4 regions of the Gardnerella sp. KA00255 genome follow, and region 4 is predicted to be linked to each of the others. Evidence: riboswitches for the same ligand, from Rfam matches in the RefSeq annotation. Region 4 holds a riboswitch; each other region holds the start of a gene.

Region 1 (6,709 bases), 420 kb from region 4:
ATTTGTTTTGTTATCTGCTTCAAGCTCTGTTTTGTCATTCGCTTCAAGCTTCGCATTCCTATCCTTAGACGTGTTTAAGCTTTCGCAAAGCTCACATAAAAGTAACCAATAGCACGCATCTAAATTACAATTAGAATATTTAGAATCATCTTTTAGATTATTCCCAATAGGATTTTCTTCAATAAGACTGTTATCAATCGTGTAATTTTCAAAATTCGAAGTATTTATATCGCTTTTTTCTTGCGTCTTAGCGAAAGAATGCATTTTATCGCAAAGCTTTTGCCATTGATCAACTATTACTCGCAAAGGAGAGGAATCATACTCACTATTATCCCCATGATTCACGTTTACAACTGCTTGAAGAGAAGAAATAGAACGCATTAAAATCTCAACACTATTAATATTCATAGGTGTTTCACGAATATAATTAGACTCAGAAATTTCTACGCTATCAGAATCTGAATTCGAATACTTTGAATTCGAACTACCTGAACTATTCGAACTATCTGAACTATTAGAATTCCCCAAACTATCTGAATTCGAATACAAATCGCGATTATCGCTTTGCACAAGAGGACTATTCATAATAGATACAAAACGAGAACGCACATAAGAAGCTACTTCGCGCATAGTCAGAGTGCCAACAGAGATATCATGCGAAATATCGTCTAAACCTCGAAGGCTTAATTGCGCTAATTCAATCATTGCAAAAAGGCCTTGTACAAAAGGCTCATCGCGAAGAGTTTTCTTAACAGACGAATACCTAACAGGCACGCCATCTCTAGATAATTTTTCACCAAAAGCTCTAACCGTTGCATTATCGTGAGCAATAATCGCAATATCACTCCACTTACAATTAGAATCCAAATGAGCGCGCTTTATTTGCCAAATAATAGTATCTAATTCTTCTCTAGCAGAACGGTACACAGCTCCATAAGCATTAGCGGCGACTTCACCTTTGTGCACATGATTTTCGTTCGCATAACTTTCGTGCGCTGTATACTTCCACAAACGCTTAGATAAAGGCATATCAGTCGATATAAGAGAAGCTATAGAATTATCAATATTTCGCGATAATTCTTGAAGAGATATTGGATTATTGCGAATTTGATTAGAAACAAAAGTTGAATTATCTAAATCTGTATTATCTAAATCTGAATTCGGATAATCTGAAGAATCGCAATCGTCAGAAGACGAGTCACAATCAGCAGAATCATAAGCGTCAGAAGACGAATCACAATCGCAAACATCTTCAATAGAAACAGCAGCAGCGCGCATAAAACCATGACGTGCAGCTTCAATCACATAATCCGGATAAGCTCCTCTAAATGATTGCACTGATTCATCTGGATTAGCAGTTAAAACTATGCGAACACCAACTTCAGATAGAGAATTCAGAAAATCTAAGCCGCCTAAAGTAACATCCTGAAAATCGTCAACAACAAGCATAACTGGAATATTCGCTAAACCATCTTGCAAATCTGCCAATTCTTTAACAGCTTTAGACGCAGCAATCATCAAACCAGAAGAATCATAACGAGCCGAATTATTATAATCCTTGCGAAGTCTATCTTGATATTCCTTGCGCAAACGAAAAGCTAAACTCCACTGAGTGCGCAATCTTTCGATATAATCCGCGCTATATAAACTCGCATAATCTTTAGTTAAATCTTCTAAAACACGAGATTCATCATCACTAGAAACTATTGATAACTCATCCAAACGAGCAATCATATCTCGTAATTCATGCACAAAAGCAGAGTTAATTAAAGACTGATCCTGATTATTTTCATTATCTAAACGAGTATTTGAAGCATTATTAGAATCTTTATTAAAATTCTTAGAAAAATCTTTAGAATCTCTAGAATCTTCATCTCTAGCATCTCTAGCATCTTTAGAAAGACTGTCTGAATTTACAACAACGCAATTCCACTGATAGTTATTAAAATATTGCGCAAAAAGTTTGCAAGTTTCGCAACTTCCATTATCTCCCCTAACAACTTCCAACATATGCGTATGAATCACACTGCGCAATAGAGAATCCTGCTCCGCTCCATTAAGTAAACGCGGCTTTTGCGTATGCTTCAAATTAGATAAAGCAGAAATAATGCGAAAAGCTAAAGCAGACAAAGTTCCAACAGGCCTTGATTGCAAAGACGCACCCAATTTATTAATTATTTCATTTGAATAGCGAGCTGCAGAATTACGATTTTGCACAACAACAGTTACAGGGCCATAAGCACGATTTTGAGAAAAATCTTTATAATATGACATGCCATCAAGAGCAGCTTTAATAGCAAATCGCGTTTTACCCGTATTTGGAGCACCAAAAACAAGAAGCGTATTAGTCGGTTTTTCGTAAGTCTGCACTGAAGAATTATCCGGAGTAGATGAATCTGAAAAGCTATGCGAGCGCAAAGTACCATCAAATAATGCTTGCAAGTAATTCATATACCACTCCTTTGTTTAAGACTATTGATTATTATACGATTCACTACACTTAAGTACCCTTAAGTACCCTTCGCTACTCTTAAGTACCCTTAACTACTCTTCATTACTCTTCATTACTCTTCATTACTCTTAACTACTCTAAAGCGCCAAAAATAGCCAAAAACTAATGAATCACCAAGCAAACAACCCTAAACTACCCTTAACTACCCTTAACTACCCTTCCTACTCTAAAGTACTCTCTCTTAATCACTCTTCAGCACCCTTAACATCACAATTCAAAACTCAAAATATTTAGCTTAATAAAGCTTAATTGCATACTTCATACAAAAAAACACAATCCTTTTTTGAAGAATCATATACTGTGTAAAAATATTTTTTTATAGTTAAATCATTATTGTTGGTGATTTAAACTCACTTAACAAATACAAATCATGCTCGAACTAATGCGAAAATAAGAGATATGGAAAGAATATGTCTGAAAATTTACAAAACGTTGAGGAAAATACTTCAAACACGCAGCAAAACACGCAAACTCTTACAACCCACGACTACACTGTTCGCACAGTCATACGCATAATCGCTATTGTCGCTTCAATTTACGGAATGGCAGCCTCATGGGAAGGCTGGCTATCACTTTCATACTTCACAAATCTTTCTAATCTTATGATTTGCGTAGCTCTTGCAGGCTCACTAATTTGGGATACGCTAAACGTAATCAATCGAAACAAAGAAAATTCTAATTGGATTGATACAAAAACTAACGCTTGGTATATTTTCAAATTCATGATGACAATTTCTATTGCCGTCACATTCACACTCTACTTATGCTTCCTCGCTCCAACGAACAAACTAGGATTCATCGGAGCATACATGAATAACGGAGCAAGCAGCCTTTGCGTTCATTTCATAACGCCGCTTTTAGCTATAGCTGACTTCGTTCTTTACGATTACTTGTTTAAATCAAAGCGTTCACACATACTTTTCGCAACAGTTCCACCATTGGCATACGTGGCATTTTCAGTATTATTAAGCGAATTCGCAAACGTAAGATGGGGAGAACATGCCATGAAAGCTCCTTATAATTTCTTAAATTATGGAGCTAAAGCAGGATGGTTTGGATTTGCACCAGATACTTTTAACGCAACAACTCTTGGCGTGGGAGTCGCGTACTTACTCGTTATTTTCACGCTTATCTTTATTGGAGTAGGACAATTATTCCTAACGCTTAAAGATATTCGCGCGCGCAAAATGGCGTAACGCGTATAGCGAGAAAAGTGACGCTATATGTGGCTAGTATAGCTGGAAAAGTGACGAACAAAATAGCGTTATATATAGCGTAATAAATAAAATCCGAATAACGTCATAACGCGCATATATAGTCAAATATGGGTTCGGGGTGCGCAAAAGCGCTGAGATTATACCCGTTGAACCTGATCTAGTTAGTACTAGCGAAGGGAAAATCATGACTACTATGTCGTGCCATCAAAATAGTGAATTCTCAAACAATGCTCGTCGCAAGCAATTCGTTCAAGACGTGCGCGAATGTATTGAAACTTTGCGAGCAAAGAATCCTCTAACACACTGTGTAACAAATAATGTTGTTCAAGAAATAACAGCAAATGTTCTTCTTGCAGCAGGAGCATCTCCAGCAATGGTTATAGACGCCAACGAAGCTGAAGTATTTGCTCAAATCGCTTCTGGAGTATTAATAAATCTTGGAACATACAGACCAGTAGACAAAGAATCTATGGATGCTGCAATACGCGGAGCTGTAAAAGCGCATACACCGTGGGTTCTTGACCCTGTTGCAGTTGGCGGATTACCACCTCGCACCGAATACGCGCGAGAAATTGTTAAAAATCAACCTGCTGTAATCCGTGCAAACGCTTCAGAAATCTTAGGTTTAGCTGGAGAAGAAAGCGGAGGCAAAGGCGTAGACGCTGGAGACTCGGTTGATTCGGCAGTTGCAGCAGCTAAGAAGCTAGTTAAACTTTATGGATCCGTAGTAGCTATTTCTGGCGAAAAAGACGCTATTTATGGCCACGGATGCTCAGCTCGCGTTTCAGGCGGAAACGAGATAATGACAAAAGTAGTCGGCACTGGCTGCTCTCTTGGTGCATTAGTAGCAGCATACGTTGGAGCAAATCGAAATAAGCCTTTTGCTGCAACAGTTGCCGCACACGTACATGCTGCCGCAGCAGGAACCTGGGCAGCACAACGTTCAACTTCACCAGGATCATTTAGAACATTATGGATGGATGCGCTTATGGATTTAAGCGCAGACGAAATGATACAACTAACAAATATTGAATTCGAACTCGACCCCGTTGACTGGTCTTTATATTTCATAACAGACCCAAAGATGAGCGATAGAGCTGAAGAAGATATTGCAGTTGATTGCGTTAAAGGCGGTGCGAGCGTAGTCCAATTGCGCGATAAGTATGCAGATAGCGAAACTTTTAATAATAAAGCTCAAAGTTTACGTGAAAAAATGCTTGCTAACGGTTGCGGAGACGTACCTATTTTCGTTAATGATCGTTTAGAATGCGCTAAAAACTTAGGATTCAACTTACATGTTGGACAAACAGATACTCCTTATATTGAAGCGCGTAAATCTATTCCTGCAGAATGGATGGTTGGACTTTCTATAGAAAACTTAGACCAGTTAAATTACGTTTATGAAGAATGCGCTAAAGAAAATGTAGCATTGCCTGATGTTATTGGAATAGGTCCAATTTGGCCTACTGCCACTAAACCAGACGCTGCTCCTGCTTTAGGCATTGAAGGTCTAGAAAAGATTGCCAAACAAGCTAAAGAATTCGGCATTAGCGCGCTCGGAATCGGCGGCGTTAACGAAAGCACTGTGTTCCCTATTAAAAATACTTCCGTAAATGGCTTATGCGTGGTATCTGCTCTTATGCTCGCAGAAAACCCTTGCGAAGAAGCACATAAATTACGCGATACTATCACGAAAGAATAAAATTAATGAATAATGAATCTGTCCAGATAGACACTCAGTCAAGTCAATCAGCCCAAACTCAATCGGTTAATCAAGTGTACGAAGCGAATCTAAGGCCATCTTCCCTACCTTCTTTAGAAGAGCCGATTATTCCGCGAGTGCTAAGCATTGCAGGCACTGATCCAACAGGCGGAGCTGGAATTCAAGCTGATTTGAAATCAATCATGGCATCTCACGGATATGCAATGTGCATAACAACGAATTTAGTTGCTCAAAACACTTGCGGCGTGCGCGAAGTTTACACTCCACCAACTGAGTTTTTGCAAGCGCAACTCGAAGCAGTATTTGACGACGTAACTATTGACGCTGTGAAAATCGGCATGCTTGGAGACGAATCATATATAAGACTAGTTCAAAACTGGCTTAAAAATCATCCAGTTCCTGTTATTGTGCTAGATCCTGTTATGGTAGCAACTTCAGGAGATAGATTGCTTGAAAAATCTGCAGAAAACGCAATGCGCGAATTTGCAGCTTGTGCGGATGTTATTACGCCAAACGTGCCTGAACTCGCAGTATTATGCGATAAACAGCCTGCATCTAATTTCGAAGAAGCTTATGCACAAGCAAGCGAATGGGCTGCAAAAAACAATACGATTGTTATTGTTAAAGGCGGTCATTTAACAGACAAAGATGCCGGAAATACTGTTGTATTCCCAGACGGACACAAAACACACGTTCCTTGCCCTAGAGTTGACACAACAACAACGCATGGAACCGGCTGCTCGCTATCGTCTTCGCTCGCAACACGCATAGGATTAGCGTTACGCGAAGGAAAGAATCTACAAGATTACAATACTGTAGCTAACGCTTTAGCATGGTCATCAAGATGGCTGAATGAGGCTATTTCGCGCGGTAAAGATTTGCATGTTGGAAAAGGACACGGTCCAGTAAATCATGCAGCTCGCAATTATCGTTTGGAATTAGACTCTTCAGCAACGCCTTGGGAACATATGAAAGCGCACGATTTAGACGGATTGACTCCGCAAAGCGTAATCGTAAAAGCCCACAGCAAGCCAAGAAAGCCAACTGTAGAGCCTTGCGGTCCTTGGACTCAAGCCTTATGGGATGCTACTGCAGATGTTGATAACAACATTATGAACATGCCATTCATTAAGGCTTTGGGCGATGGAACGCTTGATCCTGACTTATTCGCTTTCTACATAAATCAAGATTCTGAATACTTGAAGCGTTATTCTCGCGCGTTAGCTGCTGTTGGAGCTAAAACGCCAGATAACGAAG
Region 2 (4,345 bases), 360 kb from region 4:
ACTACAAGACCAGTTCTACTGAGCTTCAGCAAGAAGTTGATAAGTCTAAGGACGGAGATAAAGACAAGCGTGATGACGTGTTCGAGAACACTCCTGCGTTCAAGAACGCGACTGCTAAGGGTGATGAAGCTGCCAAGAATGCTCTTGAAGACTATAACAAGAAGCTTAAGGCTGCTAAGGATCTACTTGATAAGTTTGACCGCGCAACTGGCAAGCCAAAGGCTCTCAAAGCAGGCGAAAAGGCTCCAACTCAGCAGGAGCTTGATAAGGCTCTAAAGGATCTTCAGGATGCCAAGAAGAAGATTACTGACGAGTACAGCACGGTCAAGTATGATTTGCGTCAAGAGGCTGGTAAGGATTCTGATTTCACTAAGTCTCCTGAGTATCAGAATGCTCAAGCTAAGGGTGATGACGCGTCTAAGCAGGCGCTTGACGAGTACAAGAAGGCGCTTGACGAAGCTAATTCTGTGCTTGGTGATCCTAATGCTACGCAGGCTCAAGTTGACGAGGCTTTGAAGAAGCTTAAGGCTGCTAAGGATAAGCTTAGGGATGAGAATGGCACGGATAAGTCTAAGCTTAAGACTGAGGCTGATGATGATGCTAAGTTCCGTAAGTCTTTGTACTTCATTATTGGCAATAAGGATGATATTGAGGCTTACAACACTGCTTTGGCTGAGGCTAAGAGCGTGCTTAAGGATCCTAATGCTACTCAGTCTCAGGTTGATGAGGCTTTGAGGAAGCTTCAGGATGCTAAGTATAAGCTTAATCATCCGTTTGGCGCTGGTAGTGGTAGCGGAATCGGCTATGACACTAATGCTGGTGATGGTTTTGCTGTTGAGACTAGTGATTCTCAGAGTGCTTCGGTTGATAAGTCTGCTTTGCAAGTCGAAGTTAATAACGCTGTAAACACTAACGCTAACACTGCGGAGGCTAGAGCTTATAGAAAGGCTTTGGATGAGGCTAAGCGTGTGCTTGCTGATAAGAATGCTACTCAGGCTCAGGTTGATGAGGCTTTGAAGAAGCTTAAGGCTGCTAAGTCTGCGTTGCTTAATAGTTTGCGTGGTGCTTCTGGTAATGCTGGTGGTCTTGCTAAGACTGGTGCTGAGACTGGATTGTTCGCAAGTATTGCTGCGGCCTTTGCCGGCCTTGGTGTTGCAGGAGTAGCTTCTCGCCGTCGCAAGCATTCCAACGAGTAGTTTCGCGCTTTGACTGAGCCTGAAATTATTGAATTTCAGGCTCAGTCAAAGCGGAAACTCGCTTAAGTTGGAAGTCCAGTGGACTTCCAACGCGAGTTTCGTAAACAAATCCCTCGCGATTATCATCCGATAGTCCGCGAGGGATTTTTGTATGCTTAATGCGATAGATTGCCGTGAGGAGTGGGTGTTGCTTGGTCGAGCAATATAAGAGTGGAGCGATTCTAAATAAATTCCCACATAATCCAATCCTATTGGGAATCAAAACTTAACTAAGAATTCAAACACTAGTAGCACAAGCATAAAAACTATGTACTGTACGAGAGCGTAACGTCTGCGAGACAAGTAACACCCACCCCTCACCTCCACAGCCATATCCTCGCTTGCGTTGAAAGCGCACTGTGCTTTCAACTTTGAGCTTCCCCGATTTTGTTTACTTATGTACCATCTAAGTCCACAAAATCAAGAACACCTCCCCGATTTTGTTTATCGACACGCCCAATAAGTAAACAAAATCAAGAACAGGATGCCAGTGAGGGATAAGGATTGCTTGGTCGAGCAATATAAGAGTGGAGCGATTCTAAATAAATTTCCACATAATCCAATCCTATTGGGAATCAAAACTTAACTAAGAATCAACCACTAGTAGCACAAGCATAAAAACCATGTACATCACGAGAGCGTAACGTCTGTCCTCACGGCTAATTGCCGCTCGGCTGAGCTTGCGTTGAAAGCGCACTGTGCTTTCAACTTTGAGCAAGCTCACGCTCCGAATTGCTTTCGCGCGCTACGCTTTAAGCGCTCAAGCAGGTCGTCGCGCTAGTAATCCTTATCTCTCACCGCCACAGCCATATCCTCGCTTGCGTTGAAAGCGCACTGTTCTTCACATGCCAAATCAGCCGAACGGCTATGCCGTGAGGATCAGTGCTCATGCAGTTCGTCGCGTAACAACAACGCTTAGTTTTGTGATTCGACATACAGAGTAAATTAACAGATTTTCTGTAAAAGTGTTAAAATGCTGAACGGTACTGTGATGAAATTCACATAGTTTCGTTACATCTACCTGCAGCATTCGCATATTGCTAAGTTAGCAATATTACAATGTTCTGCATTTGTAATTCTTGAAGGTCAAGATTTACAGATACGGGAGCTTGTTCTATACAGGCTGAGAGGGCGGAAGCCGACCGTAAACCTGATGCGGGTAATGCCGCCGTAGGGAAGGAGTATTATGCGAAATATTCGTATTATTGGTGCAGGTATTATTGGTTTAGCAACAGCTTGGAGACTTACGGAAGCTGGCGTAAAAGTTAGCATAATCGATCCAGATCCAGTCTCCGGCGCTTCTCACCATGCTGCCGGCATGTTAGCTCCTACCGCAGAAATGCAATATCAGCAAGAAGCGTTGTATCCGCTTATGTTTGAGTCCGCAACCATGTATAAGGAATTGGTTGATTCGGTTGCAAAGTACACCGATAAGCCAACCGGCTACTTAGAGTGCGGCTCTTATGTAATCGGTGGTGACGCTGCAGATAACGAGCACGTAAACGAGTTGCTAAACTTGCAGCATCGTTATGGACGTAGAGCTGAGCATATTTCTGTGAGTAAGCTTCGTGAAATTGAGCCTGCGCTTTCGCCGACGATTGCAGGCGCTGTAAGCGTGCCGGATGATCATCAGATTAATCCTCGTCAGTTTACTGCAGCAATGATTGATGCACTTGAAAAGCGTGGTGTTGTTATTGAGCGTCGCGCAAGCACTCCAGACGATTTGGGTCCAGACACAGTTTTGGCATCTGGCTTGGGTGCTAAGGATATGCTTCCTCAGCTTAAGCTTCGCGCTGTGTGGGGCGATATGATTCGTATGACTATTCCAGAGCCTTTGCGCCCAATTTTGAGCTCTGTGGTTCGTGGATTTGTGCATGACCGCCCAGTTTATTTGGTTCCTCGCGCTAAGGAAACAGGTGAGCTTGTGCTCGGTGCTACTTCTCGTGAAGACGACCGCGATATTCCAAAGGTTGGCGGCGTGCTTGATTTGCTTCGCGATGCCGCAAGCGTGCTTCCTGGAATTCAGGAATGCTCGATTACTGAGGTTACTGCCGGTGGTCGTCCTGGAACTCCAGATGATTTGCCATTCATTGGTATTGATCCTAAGACGCATACCACGATTTCCACCGGTTACTTCCGTCACGGCATTTTGCTCACAGCTTTGGGCTCTTCCTTGACTACAAAGCTTGTGCTTGAGCAAGAGTTGACTGAGAAGGAAAAGGGCTTCTTGGAGAGCTGCAATCCTGCTCGTTTCTAGTGACACTCGCTTCTAGTGACGCAAGTTTTAATAGACGTTAATAAAGGTTGAACTATGCAAATCGTCGTCAATGGTGAAACTACTCAAGTTCAAGATGGGTCGACTGTGGCAGATCTTGTCGCGCATCTTTATGGCCCAGATGCAGGTCCTGGTATAGCTGTTGCCATTGGCGACGATGTACTTTCGCGCGCTCAATGGAAATCAACCATCATCTGCGATGGGGATAAAATCGAAATTCTCAGCGCGGTTCAGGGCGGCTAATCCTAAATAGTAGGCTGATCCTAAATAGTAGGCTGATCCTAAATAAGGACTGATTGCAAATAGGAAGTTGGATTCCAAATAGGCGCCTGATTCCAAATAATTTGAGTATAGTTTCAAAAAATTTATATAAAAGGCTTAAAGGCTTAAAATGTCAGAAAATAATACAGAAAATAATGAAGAAAATGTCGATACTTGGCAGCTTTGCGGTAAGACTTTGCATTCAAGGCTTTTGCTTGGCACTGGTGGCATGACGAGCATTGACATTATGGAAAAGTCACTTGTGGCTTCAGGCGCGGAAGTAGCAACGGTTGCTTTGCGTCGTCACGCAAAAACTGGCGTTGATATTTACGGTATGTTGCAGCGTCATAATATTAACGTTTTGCCAAATACTGCTGGTTGCAAAACTGCGCATGATGCTGTTCTTACGGCAAAAATGGCTCGTGAATCGCTTGGAACTGATTGGATTAAGCTCGAAGTGATTGCAGACGACGATACTTTGCTTCCGGATACTCGCGAAGTTTTGCTTGCTGCTGAAAAGCTTATTGAAGAAGGATTTAGCGTTCTTTGCTACACGAACGACGACCCGATTGTG
Region 3 (6,709 bases), 360 kb from region 4:
TAGAATTCTACGAACCGACTCATCAATACGTTTCTCGCTAATTGTTTTATTCCGAACAGCTTGCAAAACAGATTGATACGCTGTTTGAAGATCCACAGGACTTAACAACATGTCTAAGCCTGCACGAATACCTTGAACAGCAGCTTGACCAGGGCCATAAACGTTAGTAATAGCGCCCATACCCATAGAATCAGAAATAAGTATACCGTTGTATTTAAGCTTATTTCGCGCTAAACCGGTAACAATCTTTTCAGAAACACTAGCAGGAGTATTATCTCCCGTAACCTTCGGATAAGAAACATGAGAAACCATAATGAATTGAACACCGATTTCAGAAGCATCCTTAAAAGGCTTTAAATCAACTCGCTGCAAATCTTCTTCAGAAAGCTCAGAAATCGTTATCCCCATATGCGAATCAGTATGAGTTGATCCGTGACCAGGAAAATGCTTATAAGTAGCGAAAATATTAGAAGATTGTAATCCTTCCGTAAACGCTTCAGTCATACTAGTAACAATCTTAGGATTACTTCCAAAAGAACGCTTCTTAATTAAAGTATTATTAGGATCTGTTAAAACATCAGCATCAGGAGCAAAATCTACGTTAAATCCAAGATCTGAAAGATACTCCCCCATGCGTTTACCTATTTTCAAAGCTTTAACAGGTTTTTTAGTAGCTCCAACATCACACATATTAGGAGATTTCTCAACATTCATAGCAGGATTTCTACTAACGCGAGCTACGGTCCCACCCTCTTCATCTACCGAAACAAAAGCATTCAAGCCAACACGAGCTTTACTTATAGATTGCAAAGCCTTAATCATATCTTTAGTTTGCTGTGGATTTTGCAAGTTTTCAGCTTTATACATGATTCCACCAACAGGAATCCTATAAAAACTGTTACGAATATAAGGGCCAGTGCTAGTTACCACTCCTCTTATTCCGAGCAACTGTTCAGGAGTTACCATAAACATTTGAGCAACTTTGTCTTCTAAAGACATAGACCTAAGCATTTTATCAACTTCACTATCTGAAATCTTAAAATTAAAGTGATATTTATGCTTAATCTTGTGCGCTTTAGCTTGAGATTGAACGCTTTCTTTAGATAACGCGCCAAAACCAATATTCAAATCATGCCCGTAGAATTTATAAACGCCAAAAATTATTGCAGCGATAACAGCTATAGAAACAACTATTGCAATAAAACTCATCCAAGCTTTATGAACAATTTTTTCACGCGATAAATGATGAACACGCTTTGGATATGCGCAATTAGGTCGTCCATAAACACAGCGTTTAGAGGATTTTGACAACCTATCGCCACGAAAATTTCTGCGATTCACCATACGTATCTCCACAATTAATTAAAGTAAATGTCAATTTCACTAATTCTGAACTAGTTTTGAACTAATACTGAATTAATTTTGAACTAATGCTGAATTAATCTTGCGCATCAACTTTACAAACGTATCCTGTTCTACCAGAAAAAGTCTTATGCAAATAAGGCGAATTATAAACATTATTACGCTGATCATTCCAAGACCATTCAGATCCAATACGCCACAGCATAAGGTAGAACTCAGGAGAACCATCCTTATCATTACGACTTGGCTCACCCTCCATCCAATTAGTGTACGTTGTTTTTTCACCAGTTATCCAATGAGCAAAAACATCGCCATCTTGGCGCTGCGAAGTGTATCCACCGATCCAAACATACTTAAGGTCATTATCCACAGCGAGTTTAATAATCTTATCTTCTTCTTTCTTACTAGGAATAGTAACCAGATGAGCTCCTTCTCTCATGCAAGCATCATTAGCTTCAGTCCAAGTCACATCTCCCTTATAAACCTTATAAACTGCCTTCTGCACCTTCTCCTTCTTAACAGGAGCAAATTGCAAATCTTCACCAATTCCACCATTAGTATGATCATTAGAATCAGCAAGAAGAGCAGAAACAATACGATCAGAATAAGGGTCAGATGAAGAATCAGATTCATATTCGAGGCAATACAAATTGTCTTGGTTCATTTTAATTCGATTCAACACTTCGCTCATATCACTGATAGAATCCATACTCCAGAAGAATCCGTTTGTTTCGTCAGCAATACTTTGCAAAGTAGAAGAATCAGCGTCAGCAGTGCCAATCAAATAAATCGGTATATTCTTTTCTTTTGCCAATTGAACTACTTCATCCATAGTGTGAGTACTTGAGTTATCTTCACCATCAGTGAACGCTATAACGCAATTCGCTCCAGAACGCTGAGAAGCATTATTTACACCCGTGTACAAAGCATCATAAAGAGCAGTATTACCGTAAGGCGTCATATTATTAATGCCTGTAATAAGCCTATCTTTATCTTTAGTGTATGTAGCCATATACATAAGGTAACTATCGAAAGAAATCAGCTCTCCTCTATCTCCAACTTTATAATTAAGAGCGTTAACAAAATCTTTCATAGTCTTTTTCATAGTATCCATGGAATTGATCATAGAATACGATTTATCGAGCATTATCTCATAGCCAACGCCCTGCTTATCTTTAATTCGCTCAACATTGCGAATTCTTCTTTCAACTTCTGCACCGCCGGAAATTTTCTCTTTAATAGCAGCAGTAGGAGAATCAAGCTCTAAGGAATTTCCAGATTTATCTGTAACAGAGAAATACAACTTAACATCAGGATAATTACTAACGTCTGATCCAACTATCTTAACTTTATAAGCTTGTGCTCTTTTACTTGATAAAAGCTTAGAATGAAGCTCACCATAAGGCACTTGGAAGCGATTTACCCATGCATTATATCCCCAAATTCCACCTATAATGCCGATAGCCGCTAATATTGAAATGCAGATTGTAGCGATTTTCCAACCAGCAATACCTGCTTTGGTTGCGGCACCAGCAGCAGAAACTGCCGCTTGACGCATAGCCGGAGCGGAAGCTTGAGTATAGATGTTGCCCATTACGCGAGTCTGCGAAGCATCCTGCGGAGAATTCTGGAAACCATTTCGATAACCTTGATTAGTTGGTCCGTAATTATAGTTTCCATTCCTAGAATATGGTGCGCGATATTGCGGATTATTATTGGCATACGGGTTATTCGGGTTATTGGGATTGTTCGGATTATTTGGATTATTTGGATTGTTATGACCATAAGGGTTATTAGGGTTATACGAGCCGTTGGCATTATGCGGGTTATTTGTGTTGCCATTCAGACTATGCGAATTATTTGGATTATTCGCCGGATTATTAGCATAATTATTAGCCGGATTATGTCCTTGGTTATTAGCCGGGTTATGCGCTGGATTATGCCCATTATTATTCACAAAATTAGCATTATGATTATTGCCGCCATTTGCTGAAGTATTTGCAGAACTATTTGCCGGACTATTTGCAGAAGCGTTTACAGTATTTGAAGAAGCATTTCCCGAATTATTCACAGAATTATCTCTATAAAATGCATCAGATGCGACATTAGGCGCGCCTTGAGAAGAGATACTAGAATTGCCACCATGCTGGAACGCGAACGGCCTACTAAACTGAGCAGATTGATTTGATCTATTAAACTTCGGCTGATTCTTTAACGACTTCTGTTGATCAATGATATACGCTGGACGCTCACGCGAATCATCTTTATCTTTAGAATTCTCCTTAGAAAGCCTACATCCACAGTTTTCGCAAAACTTCGCTTCATCATCATTTTCATAGTCGCATTTTGAGCACTTCATTGCTTTCTCCCTGCATCGCAAATAATATACTCTTAAAAAAAATAAAACTATTACATAATTATATACATTGCGCATAATCATGTGCTATTGAAAACTTATTTTTAAGCTAAAACTAAAGCATTTTGGCAAAATCTAAACATATATAAATAAAACGTCACGCATAATAGATATAGTCAAATCGATAAAGATATAGGAATGATATCATCGATAAAGATATCAAAATGACGATTTCAGTGGTTCGGGGTGCGCATATGCGCTGAGATCACACCCGTTGAACCTGATCTAGCCAGCACTAGCGAAGGGAATATCATGACAGAATTTAATGAAAATATGCAAAACTCCGAAAATATTAATAAAAATAAATCTTCAGAAACATTCTTCGACACTTCGTTTTCAGAAAAAGCTCGCCGACGCATGTTCTTACGCGACGTACGCGAATGTATAGAAAGAGTTCGCGCAACACAACCTTTAACACATTGCATAACAAATAGCATTGTGCAAGATATAACTTCTAACGCACTACTTGCAGCAGGAGCTTCACCAATTATGGTATGCGATCCTGTAGAAGCATACAATGTTGCAAAAATCGCATCCGGAGTGCTCGTAAACGTTGGAACATTCCAAAAAGATTCACGTTCTAACGCCATATACAGCGCTGTTAAAGGTTGTAAAGAATCAGGAACACCATGGGTTTTAGACCCAGTTGGAGTAGGCGTAAAAGCATTAGAAACTCGCAATAATTTTGTAAAAGATATTGTTACACACAATCCAACTGTTATACGAGCAAACGCTTCAGAAATCCTAGCTCTTTCAGGTCAAAAAAGTGACATGAAAGGCGTTGACGCGCACGATCCAGTTAACGATGCCATAGAAGCCGCTCACGAATTAGCTAAAAAATATGGCTCAATCATTTCTATTTCTGGAGAAAAAGATGCAGTTTATGGCCATGGATGCTTAGCTCGCATTACAGGCGGTCATAAAGTTATGACTAAGGTTGTTGGAACAGGTTGTACTCTTGGAGCACTTGTTGCGGCATACGTTGGGGCAAATCCGGAACGACCATTTGCAGCAACAGTAGCCGCACACGTACACGCTTCCGCAGCTGGAACATGGGCCGCACGTCAAACAATAGCTCCAGGAACATTCCGCTCACTTTGGATTGATGCTTTGTCTACTTTAAGCGTGAATGATATGTTTGAGCTTACCAACATAGAGTTCAGCATTGAGCCAACTGATTGGACTTTATACTTAGTTACAGATCCGCGCATGGGAGAACGCTCTGAAGAAGATGTTGCTGTTAGCAGCATAGAAGGCGGCGTAACTGTAGTACAATTGCGCGATAAATATTCAGATGATGAAACTATCGCCAAGAAAGCTACAAGTCTTAGAAACGCTTTAATAAAAGCTTCACACGCGGATGTACCTATTTTTATCGACGATCATATTGAAGTTGCATCTAAGCTCGGATTTAACTTGCACATTGGCCAAAAAGATACACCATTCGTTGAAGCACGCAAACGTATGCCTGCAGAATGGATGATTGGATTATCTTGCGCTAGACCTGATTTAATGGAAAAAGCTTATAAAGAGTGCAAAGAAAACGATGTACCTCTTCCAGATGTGATTGGAATTGGAGCAGCTTTTGCCACAAATACTAAAGCACACGATGTGCCACCACTTGGAATAGATGGAGTTAATGAAGTCGCTAAAGTAGCTCATAAAATGGGTGTAAAAACTCTTGCTATAGGCGGCATTCACGAAAGCACAGTATTCCCTATACGAGATCTTGAAATCGACGGCGTGTGCACTGTATCTGGGCTTATGTGCGCTGAAAATCCTAAAGAAACAGCAAAACTATTTAAAAGCGTAATAACGAAATAAGCCTTAACGAAATAAGCCTTATAAGGCTTATTTCGTTAGATAATCTAAAAATAAAACTTATAGAAAATCTAAAAATAAGCCTTATAAGGAGAATTTAAAGCGTTTCAATGAATTATCCAATGCATTATAACGAGCTAAAACGCCAATAAGCGGTGTGCCAATACCGGTTATGAGTTTGATTGCTTCAGTTGCCATCATTGCGCCAACAATAGCTGCAGTCGCACCCAACACAGCCGATTTTGGCACTTTTTCTTTAGGCGGAGGGCAAGCATACAAATCACGCAAACCAGGACCTTTTCCTGGCACGAAAACGCTTACTTGACCTTCATAATAAAGCACCGAGCCGTAAACTTCCGGCGTACCAGCGCTCCAAGCAGCATCCGCAATCAAAAAGCGAGTAGCGAAATTATCACAACCATCAATTATCAAGTCGTGACTTTCTACAAGCTGTTTTGCGTTATCTTCATTAAATCTATCTACAAGATTGATTTTTAAACCTGGAGATAACGCCTGCAAGCGTTTAGCTGCAAGTTGCGCTTTAGATTTGCCGCACTGATCGACTGTGTATAAAGTCTGCCTTTGCAAATTAGAAAGCTCAACAACGTCGTCGTCACAAATCGTGATTTCGCCAACTCCTGCCGCAGCAAGCGAAAGCAAGCATGGCGAACCAAGTCCACCTGCTCCAACCATGCAGATTTTTGCATCGCGAAGTAACTGCTGATGTTCACGCGTAAAGCCCGGCAGGAGCAAGTGGCGACAAGTGCGCTCCGCCTCAAGCTCCTGCAGGTTGTCGTAAATTTTATTAATCGTCATGCTGAAAAATATGCCGAAAAATTACAGTACAAAATTTACAGTACAGAATCAGCCCAAGCGCGACCTTCAACAGGCGAAGAAGCGAGCGCATGTTCACGCTTAGGAATACGGCCAGCATCGTGAGCAAGCTTTCCAGCAGTAACAGCAGCAGCCATTGCGCGACCCATTTTCACTGGATCTGGGCAGCGAGTTACAGCGCTTGCAAGAAGCACGCCCGAGCATCCGATTTCGAAAGCTTTAACAACATCGGAAGCAGTGCCAACGCCAGCATCCAAAATCACAGGAACTCCAGCT
Region 4 (6,709 bases):
GCCTATGACTGAACAAGCTCATGATAGGCTAACAACTATTGCACAGCATACGGCTTTAGGTTCTGGTTTTGATGTTGCTATGAAGGACTTGGAGCTACGCGGAACTGGTAATTTATTAGGCGATGCTCAAAGTGGACATATTGAGGGAGTTGGCTTTGATCTTTATGTTCGCATGGTTTCAGAAGCTGTTGAAAAGTATAAAGAACCAGAACATGTTCAAGAAGTATCAACTTCTATTGATTTGCCGATAGAAGCTTCTATTCCTACTTCTTATATTGATAGCGATAAGTTGCGATTAGAAGCATATAGAAAGTTGTCTGCTGCTCGTAGCGATGAAGATTTGCAAGAAATCCGAGAAGAATTATCTGATCGTTATGGTGAGCCGCCTAAAGCTTTCGAAGCTTTGTGTGATGTTGCTAGATTGAGATTTGCTGCCAGTAAATTAGGCATTACACAAATAGCTTCGCAAGGTAAATCTGTGAGAGTTATAGGTATGGATCCTAAAGAATCGTTGTTAATGAGATTAAAGAGGATTTATAAGTCAGTACAGTATCGTCCACTTACGCATATGCTGATTATTCCTGCTCCATTTGAATCATCATTAGGATCTAGTTCTATGAATGAATCAGATATTCTTAAGTGGTCTAAACAATTACTTGAAGATTTAGCGTGGTGATTTGTAATATCTGATTTGTAATATCTGTTGCAATATAAGTATTAAAAATATTTATTGCAATGCCATGCGCAGTTCGTCTTCTATTTCAACGTGATTATTTGGACGCTTTTGTGCATCAAGTTGGCTTCGATCAATATTCCAGTTTTTCTCAATGATTCCGTCTTTGATCATAAGAATTCTGTCAGAAAGTCTTACTGCTTCAGAAATATCGTGCGTGACCATTATTGTGGTCCAGCCATGTTTTTGCCTTAGATTATCAAGCAAATCTTGCATGTCTAAACGAGTTAAAGCGTCTAATGCTCCGAAAGGCTCGTCTAAAAGTAGTAATTCAGGATTATGAACTAAAGCTCTAGCTAATGAGACTCGTTGTGCTTGACCACCTGAAAGTTCTGACGGCCATTTCGAACCGCAATTATTAAGTTGCATATCGTTAAGAGCTTTTTCTGCAATAGATTTTAGTTCTGATTTGTTTCCTTGCATGCCGAAAACTACGTTCTTACTTACTGTTAGCCATGGTATTAATCTTGCGTCCTGGAAACCTATTGCTTGATGTTGCGTGACGTTTATTGTTCCAGAATCAGGTTTGATTAATCCTGAAATAACTTTAAGAAGAGTGGTTTTCCCACATCCTGAGCGTCCGATTAGAGATACAAATTCACCTTTTTTAATATTTAGATTTATATCTCGCAATATTTTAGCGTTATTTTTAAAAGTTACGCCAATATGTTCTAGAGTAACGCAGTAAGAGTTATTTTTAGTCTCATAGTTTTCTTCTATTTGAGTGTTCATATTTTACTCCTACTGCGTTGCTCTAAATCATGTTTATATAATATATATAACTTTGTTATACAAACTTGTTATATAACTTTGTTCTAATTTTGATTAATCAGTTATATATTTATTTTGATATTTAATTTTTGTTTTTACTGATATGTGTTTTATAGATATATGGATTAATTTACTTCGAGCAATCCATTACAGAATCTTTCAAATTCTTTGGAGCTTGCTTAATTAAACCATATTTCACGTATTCTTTAGCCTGAGTTTCCATCATTTCCAAACCTTTTTCATCGATTGGACGAATAGTTGGATTGTCAAACTTTTCAATTTGCTTAATAATAGTTTCGCTTGCTCCGAGCTGCTTGTAAGCGTTTCCAATAACATTGTTTTCTTTATGAGACTTTTCTGCTTCGCGAACAAGAGCCTTGTACATCTTCTTAACAAGATCCGGATGCTTTTGAGCAAAGCTCTTAGAAACAATGTGAATGGTGACGTTCATATTGCCGTACTTTTTAGCATTTACAAGCAACTTTGCGCCTGGAGTTGTCATTGCTGCAGCAAGATTCTGATCGAATGAGGAAATTGCGTCGATTTGTCCAGAAGTAAATGCTGCCTGGAAGTTCTTAGGGCTCATCTCAACTTTGTTAACTTTAGAAACATCTAAGCCGCTTTTATCGAATGCGCGGTGAAGCATGTAATCGCCAGTGTCACCGTTGTGAATAATAGCAACTTTCTTGCCATACAAGTCTTTTAGTGTTTTCACGCCGCTTTTTGCGGATGCAACGATTCCTTGGGAATCACCATTGTAATATTCGAGTGCAAAAGCAACCCATGGCTGTCCTTCAGCAATCAAATCAATGAAGCGTCCAGTTCCAGTGGTTGTAGCATCTGCATTTCCGCTCATCACAGCAGTAAGACCGTCAACTGGAGTGTAAGGACCAGTGTAAACTACTTTAGATTTGCCAAATTCGTCTTGAAGGAATTTCTCATTTTTCAAAGTAGTTAAATAATTTGCTGTAGAAAGATAAGCAACTCTCATAGTTCCAGCGTCTTTTGAAGAAGCGGTTGATGATTTTTGTGAGCTTCCGCAAGCTGCAAGAGATACAGTTGCACAAGCAGCGCAGATTAATGCAATAATGCTCTTTTTAGAAAATCGCATTTTTAAATTAGCCATGATATATAGCTCCTTTTGTTTGGTTGTTATTGTTTGTTGTTTGTTTGGTTGTTATTATTTGGTTGTTGATTCTAAATATTGACTAATTCTTAAAAAGCAATTTAATGCATTTTAAAAAGTAGTTAATTTTAGAAAAATGTTGATATTACTAGATTATTTGCGTGATTTTCTATCTAATCTGCGTTCAGGTATAAGAAGATACTCTAATATATTTGCAGTAAGCTCAGATCCAAGACCTGCAATTGCGTACATAATAACGCATGCCATCATTTGATCTGGTCTAAAGAATTCTTGTGCTCTTGAAAGAATGTATCCAATTCCAATAGAAGAATTAACTGTTTCGCAAGTCACTAATGCAACCCATGCTACAGATATTGCAAATCGCAAACCTGTCATAAAACTTGGAAGTGTGCCGCGAAGCAAAATAGATATAAAAATAGTAGATTTTTTAACGTGATAAACCTGCGCTAATTCAAGAAGTTTTGGATCAATATTACGCACTCCATCGCGAATATTAACGTACATAGGTCCAAAAACACCAACGGCTATAAGCGCTATTTTCATCGTTTCATCTATTCCGAGGAAAATTATTAATATTGGAGCTAAAGCCGGGAATGGAATTGACCTCAACATGTGGCTTGGTTTATCAACAACAATATTGCCAAGCTTACTGCCTCCTGCAAGTATTCCTGCTGGAACAGCAAAAATAATTCCTAATAAAAGTCCTAAAAGAACTCGTAAAATACTTATTCCTAAGGATTTTAATAATATGCCTTCATTGTTTAAATCAATAAAAGCTTGTATTACTTCATATGGGGATGGCAAAGAACGGTCTTCGATTGGAGAAAGAGTTGTGAAAAACCACAAAACCAAAATGAGGATAGTTGAAATCCACACTTTGCACGAAGATACCGCTTTAAACGCAATCTTCAATATGTTCTTCGCTTTATTAGGCGAACTGTAAGTCATGCGACAATCCCTTCGATAGTTTTAGCTATATCAGGTTCGACGAGTGTATTCTCAGCGCAACACTGTACATATTGTTGTTTGGCACGATGTAGTTGCGCACCCCGTGTCTGAGGTCATTATCTATTAAGGGTATGGACAAGTATTATTTAAAAGCGATATTTATAAACGATATTCGTGTAAAAATCGATGATCTGCTAATTTGACTCGAAGTAAATCAAGATATTGTGAACGTTCACGGCATAAACACAATGGAAGAATCTATAACGTCCATAAAACGCACTAATGTTAAAAGAGTCATCACAACCCATAAGTATTAAGGAGTAGTTGTGGCAGCTATTGAAAGCGTATATGCACGCGAAATTTTGGATTCCCGTGGAAATCCTACTGTTCAAGTTTATTTGGAAACTGAAGATGGCGCTCAGGGCATTGGTTTAGTACCTTCTGGTGCTTCAACTGGTGAAGCTGAGGCTTGGGAACGTCGCGATGGCGACAAGTCCCGTTACCAAGGCAAGGGTACCTTGGAAGCAGTCAAGGCCGTCAATGAGGTTATCGCACCTAAGGTTATTGGCATGGATGCCACTGACCAGCGCGCTCTTGATGAAACTATGATTGAGCTCGATGGCACTCCAAACAAGGGCAAGCTTGGCGCAAACGCTATTCTTGGCGTTTCTCTTGCTGCTCTTTATGCAGCTGCTGAATCTGCAGAGCTTCCATTGTATCGTTACATCGGCGGAACTAACGGACACATTCTTCCAGTTCCAAACATGAACATCATGAACGGTGGCGCTCACGCTGACTTCGCAACCGATATTCAGGAATACATGATTTCTCCATACGGCTTCGCAACCTACAGCGACGCTTTGCGCGCCGGCGTTGAGGTTTATCACACCTTGAAGAACGTTTTGAAGAAGGAAGGCTTGGCTACTGGTCTTGGCGACGAAGGCGGCTTCGCTCCAAAGATGAAGTCCAATGAGGATTCCTTGAAGTACATCATGGATGCGATCGAAGCTGCAGGTTATGAGCCAGGCAAGCAGATTGGTATTTCTCTTGACGTTGCTTCTTCTGAGTTCTACAACAAGGAAACTGGTAAGTATCGTTTCGATGGCGAAGAGCGCGAATCTGCTTACATGCTTGATTACTACGAGAAGCTCATCAACGAGTATCCAATCGTTTCCATCGAAGATCCATTCCAGGAAGAAGGATGGGATGATTGGGCAGAAATCACCAAGCGTCTTGGCGATCGTTTGCAGTTCGTTGGCGATGATTTGCTCGTCACTAATCCAAAGCGTTTGGCTAAGGGTATTGAGCTTGGAGCAGCTAACTCCTTGCTCGTAAAGTTGAACCAGATTGGTTCCGTTACCGAAACCCTCGACGCTATTGAGCTTGCAACCAAGAATGGCTTCACTTCCATGGTTTCCCATCGTTCTGGTGAAACCCCAGATACCACCATTTCTGATCTTGCTGTTGCTAAGAACACCGGCCAAATCAAGACTGGTGCTCCTGCTCGTGGCGAGCGTATTGCTAAGTACAACCGCTTGCTTGAGATTGAGGAAGAGCTTGGTTCTACTGCTCAGTACGCTGGTTACAGTGCATTCAAGGCTTGCAAGAAGTACGTTAAGTAGTTTCATAGTTTTGAATTGCATTTTGATAAGCTACAATAAGCTAATTTGAATATGCTAAACGGTCGGTCACTTCGGTGGCTGGCCGTTTTATATAAAAATAAAACTGAATTAAAATATCTAAAGCAATAAATAAAACTGAATAAAACAATTTAAAAAATATAAAAATTGCATAAAACTGAATAAAATTGCATAAAGCAATCTAAAACAAATATAAAACAATTTGGGGGTCTGTATGAGTTCGTTAGTATACATAAGTTCTGGAAGCAATATTGGGGATCGTTTAAATAATTTACAACAAGCAGTTAAAATGCTGAAAGAAAATACCCATATAAGTAATGTAATAGTTTCTTCTGTTTATGAAACTGAACCAGTTGGAGACGTTGAGCAAGATAGTTTTTATAATATTGGAATTAGGCTGAGAACAGACTTAACTCCTTATGAACTTTTAGATTTCATTCATGAGATAGAGCAGCGTTTACACAGAAAGAGGATTATCCATTGGGGTCCTCGAACAATCGATTTAGATATTATTGATTACGATAAATGCGTATTTAAAAGCGATAATTTAACTATTCCTCATAAAGAGCGCGATAATCGCAAATTTGTCTTGGTTCCGCTATTGGAAATCAGCAAAGATGATCCTGACTATCATGACTTACTTGAAGAAAAACTATCTTATCTTAATGATTCTCATTGGATTAAAATCGTTGAAGGCAGTGAAGTTTTTAATTAAATAAGACGTTTTCTCACATTCATATTTATTTATATTCCATTCATATTTATTTGTATTTATGGTATGTGCAAGCTAGAAACAAAATTGCAAATCCGCATACTTAGCTTGCAAATAGTATATGATTATTTAGGTATTTAGACATAAAGATAGGAATAGTTATGAATATTACAAAAGAACGTGATATTACTGGCACAAGTCTTGCAGAAAAAGTTCTTCTTAATCAAGTACAAAAAGAGCAAAAATTAGTTTTGAACTGGAATGATATACCTTCTGACTGCATGCAAAAGGTGATTGATTTCATTGATCATTTTGATACTTCTTATGAAGTAAAAGAGTCGTCTGTTCAATTTTTATTGCCGCTTATTGCCATTAAACCTTTTATAAACGCATGTGAAAAAACGTGGAATAATGATTCTAATCTATTAGAAAGCATTAATTCTGTTGCGCGCGAAAATACTATTATTTGGAAAGCTGGACGTTTCTGCTTTGATACTATTGACAAGCCAATTGTTTACGCAATTTTGAATATTACGCCTGACTCTTTTTATGACGGTGGAAGATATCAAACAGAAGAGCAAATTAAAAAGCATGTAGAAGAAATCGTTAATGCTGGAGCTGACGTTATTGAAGTTGGCGGTCAAACAACTAAGCCAGGGGGATATGTAGAAATTACTCCTGAAGAAGAAATTAGTCGTGTAATCCCAACGATTCGTTATATTCACGATAATTATCCTCAAATTGCTGTTGCTGTAGAC

Evidence for each region. Region 4 has a riboswitch for thiamine pyrophosphate ahead of HXT51_RS01425 (ABC transporter permease). Riboswitches for the same ligand answer to the same signal wherever they lie in the genome.
Region 1: another riboswitch for thiamine pyrophosphate. It lies ahead of thiM (hydroxyethylthiazole kinase); the one in region 4 lies ahead of HXT51_RS01425 (ABC transporter permease).
Region 2: another riboswitch for thiamine pyrophosphate. It lies ahead of thiO (glycine oxidase ThiO); the one in region 4 lies ahead of HXT51_RS01425 (ABC transporter permease).
Region 3: another riboswitch for thiamine pyrophosphate. It lies ahead of thiM (hydroxyethylthiazole kinase); the one in region 4 lies ahead of HXT51_RS01425 (ABC transporter permease).

The regions. Positions count from the first base shown of each region.
Region 1 is NZ_CP058374.1:781,630-788,338, forward strand. Features, by position in the region: gene HXT51_RS03100 (UvrD-helicase domain-containing protein) at 1-2,451, opposite strand, end outside; gene HXT51_RS03105 (hypothetical protein) at 2,923-3,708, shown strand; TPP riboswitch at 3,834-3,925, shown strand; gene thiM (hydroxyethylthiazole kinase) at 3,914-5,431, shown strand; gene HXT51_RS03115 (bifunctional hydroxymethylpyrimidine kinase/phosphomethylpyrimidine kinase) at 5,458-6,709, shown strand, end outside.
Region 2 is NZ_CP058374.1:28-4,372, forward strand. Features, by position in the region: TPP riboswitch at 2,327-2,429, shown strand; gene thiO (glycine oxidase ThiO) at 2,422-3,492, shown strand; gene thiS (sulfur carrier protein ThiS) at 3,547-3,753, shown strand; gene HXT51_RS00020 (thiazole synthase) at 3,902-4,345, shown strand, end outside.
Region 3 is NZ_CP058374.1:4,492-11,200, reverse strand. Features, by position in the region: gene HXT51_RS00040 (glycoside hydrolase family 3 protein) at 1-1,344, opposite strand, end outside; gene HXT51_RS00035 (VWA domain-containing protein) at 1,439-3,721, opposite strand; TPP riboswitch at 3,951-4,043, shown strand; gene thiM (hydroxyethylthiazole kinase) at 4,052-5,602, shown strand; gene HXT51_RS00025 (HesA/MoeB/ThiF family protein) at 5,684-6,415, opposite strand; gene HXT51_RS00020 (thiazole synthase) at 6,451-6,709, opposite strand, start outside.
Region 4 is NZ_CP058374.1:359,840-366,548, reverse strand. Features, by position in the region: gene mfd (transcription-repair coupling factor) at 1-676, shown strand, start outside; gene HXT51_RS01435 (ABC transporter ATP-binding protein) at 728-1,465, opposite strand; gene HXT51_RS01430 (ABC transporter substrate-binding protein) at 1,635-2,630, opposite strand; gene HXT51_RS01425 (ABC transporter permease) at 2,784-3,599, opposite strand; TPP riboswitch at 3,589-3,713, opposite strand; gene eno (phosphopyruvate hydratase) at 3,926-5,221, shown strand; gene folK (2-amino-4-hydroxy-6-hydroxymethyldihydropteridine diphosphokinase) at 5,454-5,954, shown strand; gene folP (dihydropteroate synthase) at 6,113-6,709, shown strand, end outside.